Regions from separate parts of the Azorhizobium sp. AG788 genome, predicted to be linked through region 2. Evidence: riboswitches for the same ligand, from Rfam matches in the RefSeq annotation. Region 2 holds a riboswitch; each other region holds the start of a gene.
The links. A riboswitch is a leader RNA that binds a small molecule or an ion and turns the genes downstream of it on or off. The one in region 2 is predicted to bind thiamine pyrophosphate.
Positions count from the first base shown of each region.

Region 1 (4,509 bases), on a different contig from region 2:
GCGCAGATCAGCTCGATCATGTGCGGATTGGCAATGCCAAGGCCGGTGCCGATCATGGAACCGAGCGGCATCACGGTGGCGGCGCCGAGATCCGCCAGCTTCTGGCAGGTGACAGGATCGTCATTGCAATAGGGCAGCACCACGAAGCCCCGGTTCACCAGTTCCTCGGTGGCCTTCAGCAGCTCTTCCACGTTGGGATAGAGCAGCTCGCGGTCGCCGATCACCTCCAGCTTCACCCAGTCCGTCTCCAGCGCCTCGCGCGCCAGTTCGGCGGTGAGGATGGCGTCCTTGGCGGTCTGGCAGCCGGCGGTGTTGGGCAGGATATGCACGCGGCCGGTAAGAAGGTCCGCAAGGCTCTCCTCATAGCCCTCAAGGCTCATGCGGCGGATGGAGGCGGTGGCCATTTCCGAACCGGAGGCCTCCAGCGCATCGAGAAACATCTTCTGGTTGGGATAGCCCGCCGTGCCGAGGAACAGGCGCGAGGAAAAGGTACGGCCGGCGATCACCAGCGGATCGGCCAGCGTGCTCGGGACGGGAACGTTCACGTTCATGTCGGTCTCTTTCCGGCCGGCTGATCCGGCGCTCAAATTTCTGGCGGCAGCGTTTTAATCAGCCACCCTGCTTGGCGTGGATGATCTCCACAGCATCGCCCGAGGCGAGCACGGTGGCCTCCCAGGCGCGGCGGGAGACGACGGCGCCGTTCACGGCCACCGCAATGCCCTTGCGGGTGGCATCGAGCCCCACGGCGCCGAGGAGATCGGCCACCGTCTCCACCGCCATCTGCTCATCCTTGCCGTTCACGCGCAGTTGCTTCACGTCCTCGCCTCTCGCCTTATGTCTGTGCTTTCAGGTCCAACGCTGCCACGGACGTTTTCGTTCGTCACGCGGCCGGGTTCATTCCGCTGCCGCGCGCGGCAGGAAGCGCTCGGCCACGAAGGGCGCGATCACCGGGTCGGTCTCACCCTCGAGGATGAGGCGCGAGATCGCCTCCGCCGTCACCGGCAGCAGCAGGATGCCGTTGCGGTGATGGCCGGTGGCGAACACCAACCCCTCCACCTCGGCGCTGCGGCCGAGAATGGGCGCGTCGTCCCGGCTGCCGGGGCGGAAGCCGACCCATTGCTCGAGGATCGGCAGTTCCTCGATGGTGGGCAGCGCCCGCCAGGCATGGGTGAGCAGCGCCAGCTGCCCGCCGGCGGTGAGATCGGCATTGAAGCCGCGCTCCTCCACCGTCGCCCCGACGATGAGCCGCCCGTCCTTGCGCGGCACGAGATACGTGCCCGGCGCCCACACCACATGGCTCAGGATGGGCGCGGCCGGGTCCATGGCGAGCGCCAGCATCTGCCCCTTCACCGGCCGCACCGGCAGCGGTGTCGCGGGGGTGATGGCAACGCCGCGCGACCATGCGCCTGCGGCCAGAACCACGATATCCGCCGCGAAGCGCTCGCCCTTCGCGATGACGGCACGGGCGCGACCGTCCACGACCTCCACGCGCTCGACGGGCATGTCCTCATGCAGCGTCGCGCCGGCCTTCAGCGCCGCGACGCGCAAGGCGGCCGCCACCTTGCGATTGTCCACCTGATGGTCCTCGGGGCACCACACGGCGCCTGCGAGCTTGGTGGCGAGATGGGGCTCGCGCCGGCGCACCTCCGCTCCGTTCAGCCACTCCACCGGCAGGCCGAGGCCCTGCTGGAAGGTGATGAGGTGGCGGAGCTTGGCCGCATCGTCCGCATTGAGGGCGAGAACGATGGTGCCGTCCGTGCGCAGGTCCACCGCCATGCCGGAGGCGGCCTCCAGATCGGCGGCAAAGGAGGGCCACAGGCGCTGGCTCTCGCGATTGAGGGCCAGAAGCCCCTCCTCGCCGGGTTCCGCCTCGGCGCAGGCGGCAAGCATGCCGGCCGCCGCATGGCTGGCGCCAAGGCCCGTGCGGCCCTGCTCGAAGATCTCCACCGTGCAGCCGGCTTCCGCGAGCCGCCAGGCGATGGACAGGCCCATGACGCCGCCGCCGACGATGGCGACGCGCGGCCGCGCACCGGATGCGCGCGCGGAATGGGCGGACGAAGATGCGGAATCGTGATGCGACAAGCTCTCGCTCATCGGCTCCTCCCTACGCTGGCATGACCCAGACAGGTTCGATGGGTGTGATCTCAGCCGCGCGTGACGCGCGGCACCCCAGGCCGTCAAGTCATTATCGCCGCACGATGCTTCGGCGGCAAGGAAAACCATTGCGCCATCTCGGCGCGGGGGAGGCAGTGCCACGTTTCGCCCGCCGTCGCAATGCGGCGGGCCGACCGCAGGCGGCGTCGCCGCCTATTCGACGGCGGCGTTCAGGCGATCGCGCAATTCCGTGAGCTGGACGCGCAGGCTTTCCCGGTCCTCGGCGCACAGGCCGATGGCCTCGCCCATGGACTGGACGACCTCCTGCGCCTTGGCTTGCAAAGCCCGCCCCTCGGGCGTGAGCGTGATGTTCACCACCCGCTCGTCAGCCGCATTCCGGGCGCGGCGCACGAAGCCCGCGCCCTCCAGGCGCTTGAGCAGCGGCGTCAGCGTGCCGGAATCCAGATGCAGCTGCTCGCCCAGTTCCTTCACGCTCTGGCCGTCCTTGTTCCAGAGCAGCACCAGCAGCAGATACTGCGGATAGGTCACATCCAGCGCCTTCAGCAGCGGGCGGTAGGCGCGCGTGAAGGCGTGTTCGGCGGAATAGACGGCGAAGCACAGCAGGTCGTCGAGGCAGAAGGTGGACATGGCAAGGGCCGTCTCTGTGAACGGCTGTTTATATCACGCGACGCAATTGTGTTGCACACAATCATTTCATGGCAGGGGCCGCGATTCTGCATTGCTCCAAATTAGCTGGTGTGCAATTAATTTGGCATGCAGGGGCAGACGCCCCACCCAGACAGACGCGGCCGCGTGCCGTGGAGATTGCCCATGACGCCTCACCCGCAGATCCGGGATGGCCAGCGGCCTCCCTCCCCCGAACCTGAAGTCGAAAGCGCCGTGCCCCCGACGGACGCGGTGCCGGCCGGCTGCCTGTGCCGCGGCCGGGATGCCGGTGTGGATTGCCGCGCGCCCCACTCGACGTGCGACGACGTGCCGGTCATGTTCTTCTCCTGAGACATGACCTTGAGGGAGCGCCGCCGTGAAACTCTTCTGGTCGCCCAGAACCCGCGCCTTCCGCACACTCTGGCTGCTGGAGGAGACGGGCGCTCCCTATGAACTGGTCCGCGTGGACCTGAATGGCGGCGACGGCATCGATGATGCCGAGTTGCTCGCCGCCAATCCCATGGGCAAGGTGCCCGCGCTGGTGGATCGTGGCATCCCCATCGCCGAGAGCGGCGCCATCGCGCTCTACGTGGCCGACCGTTTTCCCGAGGCCGGCCTTTCCCCGCCGCTGGGCGATCCCGAGCGCGGCCCCTTCCTGCACTGGATGATCTTCGTCGCCTCCTGCGTGGAGCCGGCACTGGTGCAGAAGATGAAGGGTGTGGAACTGCCCACCAGCGCCGCCGGCTGGGGCAGCTTCGAGAAGGTTATGTCGGTGCTGGACGCCCGCCTCAGCACCCATCCCTTCCTGGTGGGCGAGCGGTTCACGGCCGCCGACACGCTGCTCGCCACGGACCTCGGCTATTTCATCCAGGTCTTCAAGATGCTGGAGCCGCGCCCCTCCTTCACCGCCTATCTCGCGCGCTGCGCCGAACGCCCGGCCTTCGTCCGCGCCCGCGCCATCGAGGCGGAATACGCCTGAGGACGCCTTGCGCCGCGTGCCGCCACGCGGGCAAATGTCCGGCATGTGGCTGCTCCGCTCCCTGCTTCCCATCGCCCCGTTCGTCCGCCGCCTGCGTCATGGCATGACGCTGGGCGTGCGGGCCATCGCCATCCGCGACGACCGCGTGCTTCTTGTGCGCCACACCTATACGCCCGGCTGGCATCTGCCCGGCGGCGGGGTGGACGTGGGCGAGACGGCGGAGGCGGCCGCCCGGCGCGAGTTGATGGAAGAGGCAAATGCCCGCGCCACCGGCCCGCTTCTGCTCCACGGGGTCTTCTTCAATCCCCGGGTGGGCGGGCGCGACCATGTGGTGTGCTTCCGCGTGAGCGATTTCGAGCAGGGGCCGCTCCCCGGCCCCACCTTCGAAATCGCCGAGGTCGGCACCTTTCCCCTCGGCGCCCTTCCGCCCGATACCACCGCCTCGACCCGGCGGCGGCTGGAGGAGCTTGCCAGCGGACGCGCGCCGGACGATTGTTGGTAGACAAACAAAATGGCATGATCCGGCATCCGCCGTGTCCGTATGATCCTTCGCGTGAAATTCGGGCTTGCAGCGTCGCGCGCGGCAGCGCATCACACACGGCATCGCGGTATAGAGCGGCAAGAAGGAGCGAGAGATGGGAGAACCTCAGAAGGCCGAGACGGCCACCAGCACGAAGGCGGCTTTCGACTGGGCCGATCCCTTCCGTTTCGAGGACCAGCTCACGGAAGAAGAGCGCCTTGTCCGCGACACCGCCCGTGACTATGCGCAG
Region 1 is NZ_SOBM01000001.1:680,905-685,413, reverse strand. It holds gene DFO45_RS03135 (thiazole synthase) at 1-551, opposite strand, end outside; gene thiS (sulfur carrier protein ThiS) at 610-816, opposite strand; gene thiO (glycine oxidase ThiO) at 895-2,094, opposite strand; TPP riboswitch at 2,083-2,182, opposite strand; gene DFO45_RS03120 (MarR family transcriptional regulator) at 2,308-2,742, opposite strand; gene DFO45_RS03115 (glutathione S-transferase family protein) at 3,137-3,739, shown strand; gene DFO45_RS03110 (NUDIX domain-containing protein) at 3,783-4,241, shown strand; gene DFO45_RS03105 (acyl-CoA dehydrogenase) at 4,375-4,509, shown strand, end outside.
Region 1: another riboswitch for thiamine pyrophosphate. It lies ahead of thiO (glycine oxidase ThiO); the one in region 2 lies ahead of thiC (phosphomethylpyrimidine synthase ThiC).

Region 2 (4,509 bases):
CACCGGATGATGGTGGCCGCCGGCATCGGTCCGGAGGACAGCGCGGCCTATATGAAGCTCTTCGACTTCGGCACTCGCGCCGCCTGAACCGCTCTATGGAAAAGCTCCGACCTCAATCGGCCAGGGGCGCGCACGGGGGCGGGGGATGCTATATGCGCCGTGCGGCCTCGGCCGCGCCTCCGTCCGCCCGCGCCGATCGCGGGCCATCAGCAGGAAAGCGATTATGAGCATCGTCCGCCTCGACAAGGGCCCGCGCATGAGCGAGGCCGTGATCCACGGCAACACCATCTATCTCGCCGGCCAGGTGGAAGAGGGCCCGGACGTGGCCACCCAGACCAAGAAGGTTCTGGCCTCCATCGACGCTCTTCTGGAGCGCGCCGGTAGCAGCAAGGCGAACATCCTCTCCGCCACCATCTGGCTCGCGGACATCAAGGACTTCGCCGAGATGAACAGCGTGTGGGACCAGTGGGTGGACAAGGACAATCCGCCGGCCCGCGCCACCAGCGAAGGCAAGCTGGCCGCTCCGCAGTTCAAGGTCGAGATCATCGTCGTCGCGGCCAAGCCCTGATCGGCGTGTCCTGATCGGCTAGTCCTGATCGGTATCCCGGCGAGGGCCTGATCCCTCGCCGGGTTCAAAGCCGCGCTTGAGCCATTGGCAGGCCCTCGCATTTGCCGGAAACTACAGACCGCGCCCGCACAAAAGAGAATCGGGCGCCACCTTCTGTCTTCCGGAGTGCGTTTCGTGGCCTTTGCTTGCACCATTCCCGCCGTCCCCACCGTCCAGCAGGATGACGATGCCATCCGCATCACCCGCTGGGATTTCGCGCCTGGCGCCGTCACCGGTTGGCACCGGCACGACTGGCCCTATTTCGTGGTGATGCTCACGGACGGCATCCTGCGCGTCCACAACGGCACGGACGTCATCGACAATCCGTTGAAGGCTGGCCAGTCCTATGGTCGCAAGGAAGGCATCACCCACGACGTGATGAACGGCTCGCCGCACCCGATCGCCTTCGTCGAGATCGAGATCAAGAAGCCCGAGGCGCTCTGATCGCCGACCGGCCGCCTCGTCCGCGGGGCGGTCGATTCCTTGGCGCGCCGTCGTCCGGCGCAGTCAGATTGTCGTGGATTGAATGGTACAGCTGGGTGGGCTCGAACCACCGACCTCCGGTTCCACAGACCGGCGCTCTAACCAACTGAGCTACAGCTGCAAGACCCTTCGCGCGTCGCGTCGAAGTAGGCGCGGAACCTACTTTGCGGTTTTGCGCATTGCAAGGGGGCTCCGGGGTCTTTCTGCGAACCTTCGGTCCGGTCATCCACACCCTTGTGCGCCCCAAAAGAAACGCCGCGCCATGGGGGCCATGGCGCGGCGCATGTCGTCAGGCGGAGGGCGGCGCAGCCACCTCCGGGGCGGGCTGGTAGATCTCGCCGCCGCTTGCGCGGAACTTCTCGGCCATCTCAGCCATGCCGCTCTGGGCGATGTCGCCGGCCTCGATCTTCAGCTCCTGGCTGATCTTCATGGAGCAGAATTTCGGCCCGCACATGGAGCAGAAGTGCGCCACCTTCGCGCCTTCCGCCGGCAGGGTCTCGTCGTGATAGGCCTCCGCCGTCTCCGGATCGAGGGAGAGCGCGAACTGGTCGCGCCAGCGGAAGGAGAAGCGCGCACGAGACAGTGCATCGTCCCGGATGCGCGCGGCGGGATGGCCCTTGGCAAGGTCGGCCGCATGGGCGGCGATCTTGTAGGAGATCACGCCGGCCTTCACGTCGTCGCGATCCGGAAGGCCGAGATGCTCCTTCGGTGTCACGTAGCAGAGCATGGCGGTGCCGAACCAGCCGATCATCGCCGCGCCGATGGCCGAGGAAATGTGATCGTAGCCGGGGGAGATGTCGGTCACGAGCGGGCCAAGCGTATAGAAGGGCGCCTCGTGGCAGAGCTTGAGCTGCTTCTCCACATTCTCGCGGATGAGGTGCATGGGCACGTGGCCCGGCCCCTCGATCATCACCTGCACGTCGTGCTTCCAGGCGATCTCGGTGAGTTCACCCAGCGTCTCCAGCTCGGCGAACTGGGCGGTGTCATTGGCGTCGGCAATCGAGCCGGGGCGCAGGCCATCGCCCAGCGAGAAGGCGACGTCATACTGGGCGAGGATCTCGCACAGCTCCTCGAAATGCTCGTAGAGGAAGCTCTCCTTGTGGTGGGCGAGGCACCACTTGGCCATGATCGAGCCGCCGCGCGAGACGATGCCTGTGACGCGGTTTGCGGTGAGCGGGATATAGGGGAGGCGCACGCCCGCGTGGACGGTGATGTAGTCCACGCCCTGCTCGGCCTGCTCGATCACCGTGTCGCGGAAGATCTCCCAGTTGAGGTCCTCAACCACGCCGTTGACCTTCTCCAGCGCCTGATAGATCGGCACCGTGCCGATCGGCACCGGCGCGTTGCGGATGATCCATTCGCGTATGGTGTGGATGTTCTTGCCGGTGGAGAGGTCCATCACCGTGTCGCCCCCCCAGCGGATGGCCCACACCAGCTTGTCCACCTCTTCCGCAACGCCCGAGGTCACCGCCGAATTGCCGATGTTGGCGTTGATCTTCACGAGGAAGTTGCGACCGATGGCCATGGGCTCGGTCTCGAGATGGTTGATGTTGGACGGGATGATGGCCCGCCCGCGCGCCACTTCCTGCCGCACGAACTCGCCCGTGATGTCGGCGGGAATCGCCGCGCCAAGGCCCATGGCCTGGTGCTTGGGGTGGGCGCCGCCATTGGCGCGGGCGAGATTCTCACGCGCCGCCACATATTCCATTTCCGGCGTCACGATGCCGGCCTTGGCGTAAGCCATCTGGGTCGGGCGCCTGCCGGCCTTCGCGCGCAGCGGCTTGCGGCCGGTGCGGTCGAAGGCGGGCAGGTGGCTCACCTGGCCGGGCTTCAGGCCGTCGTCCTCCGGCTTCTGGGCACGACCTTCCACCTCTTCGACGTCGCCGCGATCAAGCACCCACTGGCGGCGCAGTTCGGGCAGGCCCTTGGTGAGATCGATGATGGCGTCGGGGTCCGTATAGGGGCCGGAGGTGTCATAGACGCGCACCGGCCGCTCGCTTGGATCGGACAGGCCGATCTCGCGCATGGCGACTTTCACAGCCGGATTCTCGGCCGGAATGAAGACCTTGCGGGAATGGGGAAGGGGCCCCGTCGTCACCTTGAGGGCTGAGGTGGAGGCTTCGTCGAGCATACGGATCTCCTTCAAGCTCGCGCTTCAAATGAGACCCGGGATGAGCTTCAGGAGCAGGTTTGCCTGAGAAACGTCCCAACGGGACCGCACGTGGCGCCAGGCTGATTCCGATCCCTTCGCCGGCATGACCCGGATCAGGTTCGAAGGGTCATCGTGGCGCCGGGGACCATTACGGCCGGACCGGAAGACGATATCTCAGCCCCCTCGCGGGGCCCCCCTTGGAATAAGACCAGTCTGGGAGGCCGCGTGCCGGGTGTCAATCTTGCGGTGCAACACGCGTTACACCGCAAGCCCTTGCAATTTCGGAAGCGCACGGCGTCGGAGGACTGGTGCGGACCTGTGTTGATACCGGGTTGGGCGGGGCTCAGAGGGCGCCAAGGGCCTCCCACAGGGGCACGCGGATGCGCAGGCACCAGTCCGCGCTTTCTCCCACGATCTCCCTCTGACCTTCGGGGCTGGTGATCACGTTGCCGTCACGGGCGAGCGGCGTACCGCTGGCGGCGAGGCGGTTCACGATGGTGTCGGTGAGCGCGCCATGCTCCGGCGTGATGCCCGTGGCGAGGGCGTGGAACACCGCCCCCTCCATGGTGGTGAGGTTGAGACCGGAGCCCGTGAGCGGCGTGGCGATGGCGGCGGTCGCTGCCCGCTGCTCGGCCACTTCCTGCGCCAGCAGGCGGTTGAGGCGCACCGCCGCGTCGTTGCGCGGAAGCTGCTGCGGGGGAATGGCGATGGCCTGCCCGGAGCCGACCAGCACGCCGGCGATCTCCACCATGGATGGTGCGCCCGGCTGGTCCTTCAGTTCCGGCAGGGCCACCAGATCGTCGAGACTGCGGGGCCGCTCCGCCAACGCCGCAAACAGCGGCTTGTAGAAACGGTCAGGGAGCTGCGCCTTGCCAGCGGGAACATCGAGCTCCGTGCGTGCCTCGTGGGGCGGAATGGTGAGGGCGAGGCCGAAGGTGCGCAGATGGGCGTCGCGCTGGCCGTCCGCAATCCGGCGCGGGCCGCGGGCATAAAGATCGCGGCGGAACGGCCGGCTCACCAGATAGTCCTTCAGCGTCTCGCGCAGCGGCCCGGCCGGAACCTCCTCCAACAACTGCCGCTGCTCCGGCTTGAGCGCGAGGTCGGGGAAATTGTCGATGAGCGAGGCCGAGCCGATGAAGCCGAGCTTGGCCTCGGCCAGTTCCGCCGCCGTGTCCATGTGATACTGCGGGTGCCAGTTGGCATTGAGATATTCATGGGCGAGATAGACGGCCCGGTTGGGCGCGCCGGACTTGTCGCTGCCCTTGCG
Region 2 is NZ_SOBM01000002.1:693,705-698,213, reverse strand. It holds gene DFO45_RS07355 (NAD(P)-dependent oxidoreductase) at 1-87, shown strand, start outside; gene DFO45_RS07350 (RidA family protein) at 224-568, shown strand; gene DFO45_RS07345 (cupin domain-containing protein) at 743-1,051, shown strand; tRNA gene DFO45_RS07340 (tRNA-His) at 1,135-1,211, opposite strand; gene thiC (phosphomethylpyrimidine synthase ThiC) at 1,380-3,221, opposite strand; TPP riboswitch at 3,315-3,450, opposite strand; gene DFO45_RS07330 (class I SAM-dependent methyltransferase) at 3,586-4,509, opposite strand, start outside.

Region 3 (4,509 bases), on a different contig from region 2:
GCGCCGGAACCGCCGCATGCACGGCGCGGTCCATGGGATCGACGGGCTGGGGGGCGCTGGCAAGGCGTGCAAGGCGCAGCAGATCGCCCGCCGCGCCGGCAGGCGGGCCTGCGGGCGCGACCGGGACCGTTCGCCCGGCGACCTGCGCCGCGACGAGCGCCATGCGGTTCTCCGTCAGCGTCCCGGTCTTGTCGGTGCACAGGATGGTTGCGGCCCCCAGCGTCTCGATGACCGCGCTCCGCCGCACCAGCACCTTCTGCCGGGCCAGCCGGAAGGCCCCGAGCGCGAGGAAGATGGCGAGCACCATCGGGAATTCCTCGGGAACCAGCGCGATGGAGAGCGTGATCCCGGCAAGCGCACCCTCGATCCAGTCGTGCCGCAGCAGGCCGTAGACCAGCGTGACGAGACCACAGAAGCCGATGGCGAGGAGGCCGAGCTTGCCGATGAGGCGGCTCATGGTCTGCTGGAGCGGCGTGGCTGCGGTCTCGATGGTGGCGAGGGAGGCACCGATGCGCCCGAGACGGGTGTCGGCTCCGGTGCGCACCACCTGCACCACGCCCTGTCCGCGGACGTTGAGGGTGCCGGCGAAGATGGCGCAACTGTCCTCGCCGCCCGGCGCGCGGCTGAGCGCCTCGGCCATGCCGTCCGCGGCGACACGCTTCATGACGGGCACGGATTCCCCCGTGAGGGCGGATTCGTCCACGGTGAGGGCATCGCCAGCCACCACGGCCCCGTCAGCCGGTACGCGGTCGCCTTCGCCGATCAGCAGAAGGTCTCCGGGCACGATCTCGCGGGCCGGGATCCGCAGGTGGTCGCCGTCGCGGAGGACGCGTGCCACCGGCTCGGCCAGCGCCCGGAGCGCAGCGAGGGCGCGTTCGCTGCGGGCTTCCTGGAGGACCACGAGGCCGATGGAGACCAGCGCACCGGCGCTGAGAAGCAGGCCCTCGCCGATGTCGCCGAGGAGGAGATAAAGCCCCGCGGCGAGCAGCAGCAGCAGGAAGAGCGGCTCGCGCAGGGTTCCGCCGATGATAACGGCGAAGGAACGCGTCCGGCTCCGCTGGAGCGCATTCGGCCCGTGGCGCACGAGACGCTGGCGCGCCTCCTCGGCGGACAGTCCGGTCGGCGGAGTGGCCGCGGGGGGAGGCTGCGGCACGGAGGCAGCGGGAGAACGGGTGGCGAGCGGCATCGGGGACCTGTCTGGTCTCGGCACCGTCACCCTTGCCCTCGGGCGCACCGGGTGCCTTGATCCGACGCAACGCATGATGACGCTGCGTCGGAAGGCGGATCGGCTGCTCAGAACGCCTTGAAGGTGATGATGGTGCGGGTGTCCTGGATGCCCGGCAGCTTCTGCACCTTCTCGTTCACGAAGTGCCCGATGTCGGTGGCGTCGGGCACGTAGAACTTCACCAGCAGGTCAAAATCCCCGGCGGTGGAATAGATCTCCGAGGCGATCTCGGCATCGGCGAGGGCGTTCGCCACTTCATAGGACTTGCCGAGCTGGCACTTGATCTGAACGAAGAAGGGGGTCACCGCGAACTCCTCAGGGCATTTCAGGCGAAGCGGCGCGCGTGAAGAAAATGCAGCCGGCCATGGGCGGGAGCCTTGCCGCGATTCGCCTGACGGCGGAAAGCCCCGCGCGCCAGCGGGCTCCGTCCGGCGCCGGCACACGTTGGACAAAAGCCTCGCCCCTGACAAGGGACAGCCGCCGCCTCCCACCTTGAAGCGGCGGGAGGCGGCAGCTACATCTTCTTCCATCTCGTCGGGGTGCCGTCCGTCACGGGCGGCTGAGAGGCCAACGCCAACCCGCGAACCTGATCCGGATCATGCCGGCGGAGGGAACCGAGACTGCGGCGCGCTTGCGTCCGCGCTCCCCGTCCGTGGAAGCGAGGCGCCAGATGAGCCAGAAGTCTCCCCCCATCGCCGTAACCATCGCCGGCTCGGATTCCAGCGGCGGCGCCGGCATCCAGGCGGACCTCAAGACCTTCTCCGCCCTCGGCGTCTACGGGGCGAGCGTCATCACCGCCCTGACCGCGCAGAATACGCTCGGCGTCACCGCCATCCACGACGCGCCGCCCGATTTCATCACCGCCCAGATGGACGCCGTCTTCTCCGACCTCAAGGTCGCGGCGGTGAAGATCGGCATGCTCTCGCGCCCCGCCACCATCGCGGCGGTGGCGGATGCGCTTGAACGGCTCGGGGCGCGCAACATCGTGCTGGATCCGGTCATGGTCGCCGCCTCCGGTGCCCGCCTGCTGGAAGACGCGGCCATCGCCACCCTCAAGACGCGCCTGCTACCGCTCGCCGACGTGGTGACCCCCAATCTGCCGGAAGCGGCCGCTCTGCTGAACGCGCCGGTCGCAGCGGACGAGGCCGCCATGCGGACGCAGGGCGAGGCTCTGCTGGCACTGGGCGCCAAGGCGGTGCTCATGAAGGGCGGGCATGGCGAGGGCGCGGAAAGCGTCGATCTTCTGGTGACGCGCGACGCCGTTCTGCGCCTGCCGGCGCCGCGCCACGCCACGCGCAACACCCATGGCACCGGCTGCACCCTCTCCTCGGCCATTGCGTCGGGCCTCGCGCGCGGGCTGACGCTCGCCGAGGCCGTGCGGGCGGCCAAGACCTATATCACCGGTGCCATTGCCGCCGCCGATCAACTGGAGGTGGGGCAGGGGCATGGTCCCGTCCACCACTTCCATGCCCTGTGGGGGCAGGCGGGGCTCTAAGGGCCGCTTTTGCTTGCTCCGTGCCGCTCCTTGCCGCTATCGTCCGAGGAAACGGACGAGTGTTCGGTAAAAGGGAGCGTCATGGCGCAGCGCGAGAAACCCCCGGAGCGGGGCAGCGGATTGGAACCGGGCGCCCATGCGATCACGGGCCAGCTTGGCAAGACCATCCAGCGGCTGCGGAAGGCCTATAATCTCTCGCTGTCGGACCTCGCCGAACAGTCGGGCGTGGCCAAGTCCATCATCAGCCAGATCGAGCGCAACGAGACCAATCCGACGCTCGCCACGGTCTGGCGCCTGTCGCAGGCGCTGGATGTGACGGTGGAGCGGGTGCTGGCCTCCTCCGACGAGGCGCCCTTCGTCGAGAAGCTGACCCGCGCCGACACGCCCATGCTCCAGTCGGAGGACGGCCTGTGCCGCCTCGCCATCATCGGCTGGATCAAGACGGTGGAGTGGCTGCAATATTACGACTTCCACGCTGAGCCCGGCGGCGTCCTCGATTCCGAGGGGCATCAGCTCGGGTCCATCGAGTGCCTCTCCGTGCTGGAGGGCGAGCTTGAGGTGGAAGTGGGCGGCGTCATCGAGACCGCCAAAGCCGGTGAGACGCTGCGCTATCGCTGCGACCGCCAGCACGTCATCCGCAATGTCGGCAGTGTGCCGGCGCATGCGCTGATGGTCTGCCTGCTCAAGGCTGCCGTGCTCGACTGAGCGGCCCGATGGCGGCGCGGGCGCCGCCATCGCGTTCTTCCGGGTCCATTCGGATCAGTACACGTCCCGCCGGTAACGGCCGTCCTGCGCGATGGCTTCCAGCGCATCGGCCCCGAGGATGTCGGTCAGCGCCTGATGCACCGCCGGCGCCATCCCCTTGAGGCTCCCGCAGACGTAGATGGCCGCGCCCTCGGCGACCCACGCCTTCACGCGGTCGGCCTCGCGCTTCAGCACATCCTGCACATAGAGCTTCTCCGCATCGCGCGAGAAGGCGGTGTCCAGCCGCTCCAGCGCGCCCGAAGCCGTCCAGCCGGCCAGCTCCTCGCGGAAATAGAAGTCCTTGTCCGCATTGCGCTCGCCGAAGATCAGCCAGTTGCGGTCCTGCCCCGCGTGAATGCGGGCTTTGAGCAGGCTACGCAGGCCGGCAAGACCGGTGCCGTTGCCGATGAGGATCAGCGGGCGCCCGTCCGACGGGGCATGGAAGCCGGAGTTCGGACGGATGCGCAGCGCCACCGTGCCGCCGATGGGTGCGTGGACCGTGAGCCAGCCGGAGCCGAGGCCATAGCCCTCCGGCGTGCGCGCCTGCCGCACGACGAGTTCCAGCCGTCCGTCCTGCGGGATGGAGGCCATGGAATATTCGCGGTGCGGCAACGGCTTCAGCCGTTCGGTGAAGTCCTGCGGCTGCCAGCCCGCGGCCTCCGCGGGAGCGGGCAGGTGGCGGCGGGCGAGGACCTGCCGCAGTTCCCCGTGGCTCTCCGCCACCGCAAGCTCCGCCGGCGCCGCCTTCTCCCAGGCGGCGAAGAAGGCATCGAGCGTGGCGGGTGCGTTCTCCGGCCCCACCTCGGCGACGTCGCCCGCACTCCAGTCGAGATCGGCGCCGTCGGCAGGCTCCAGCACCACATGGAAGGTGGGCAGGCCGACGCTGCCGGGATTGAGCTCCCGCCGCGAGACGAGCCGCCAACTGCGATAGGCCGGCGCGGTCCAGTCCGCCTCTACGGAGGTTCCCGTCAGCGCGCCGAGTTCGGCCTGCCAGTGGCGCAGCGCGGCCGCGTCCTCATGGTCCGCCTCCACGCGGTCGAACAGC
Region 3 is NZ_SOBM01000004.1:469,333-473,841, forward strand. It holds gene DFO45_RS12905 (cation-translocating P-type ATPase) at 1-1,186, opposite strand, end outside; gene DFO45_RS12910 (Lrp/AsnC ligand binding domain-containing protein) at 1,294-1,530, opposite strand; TPP riboswitch at 1,751-1,856, shown strand; gene thiD (bifunctional hydroxymethylpyrimidine kinase/phosphomethylpyrimidine kinase) at 1,896-2,720, shown strand; gene DFO45_RS12920 (helix-turn-helix domain-containing protein) at 2,802-3,425, shown strand; gene DFO45_RS12925 (PepSY domain-containing protein) at 3,480-4,509, opposite strand, start outside.
Region 3: another riboswitch for thiamine pyrophosphate. It lies ahead of thiD (bifunctional hydroxymethylpyrimidine kinase/phosphomethylpyrimidine kinase); the one in region 2 lies ahead of thiC (phosphomethylpyrimidine synthase ThiC).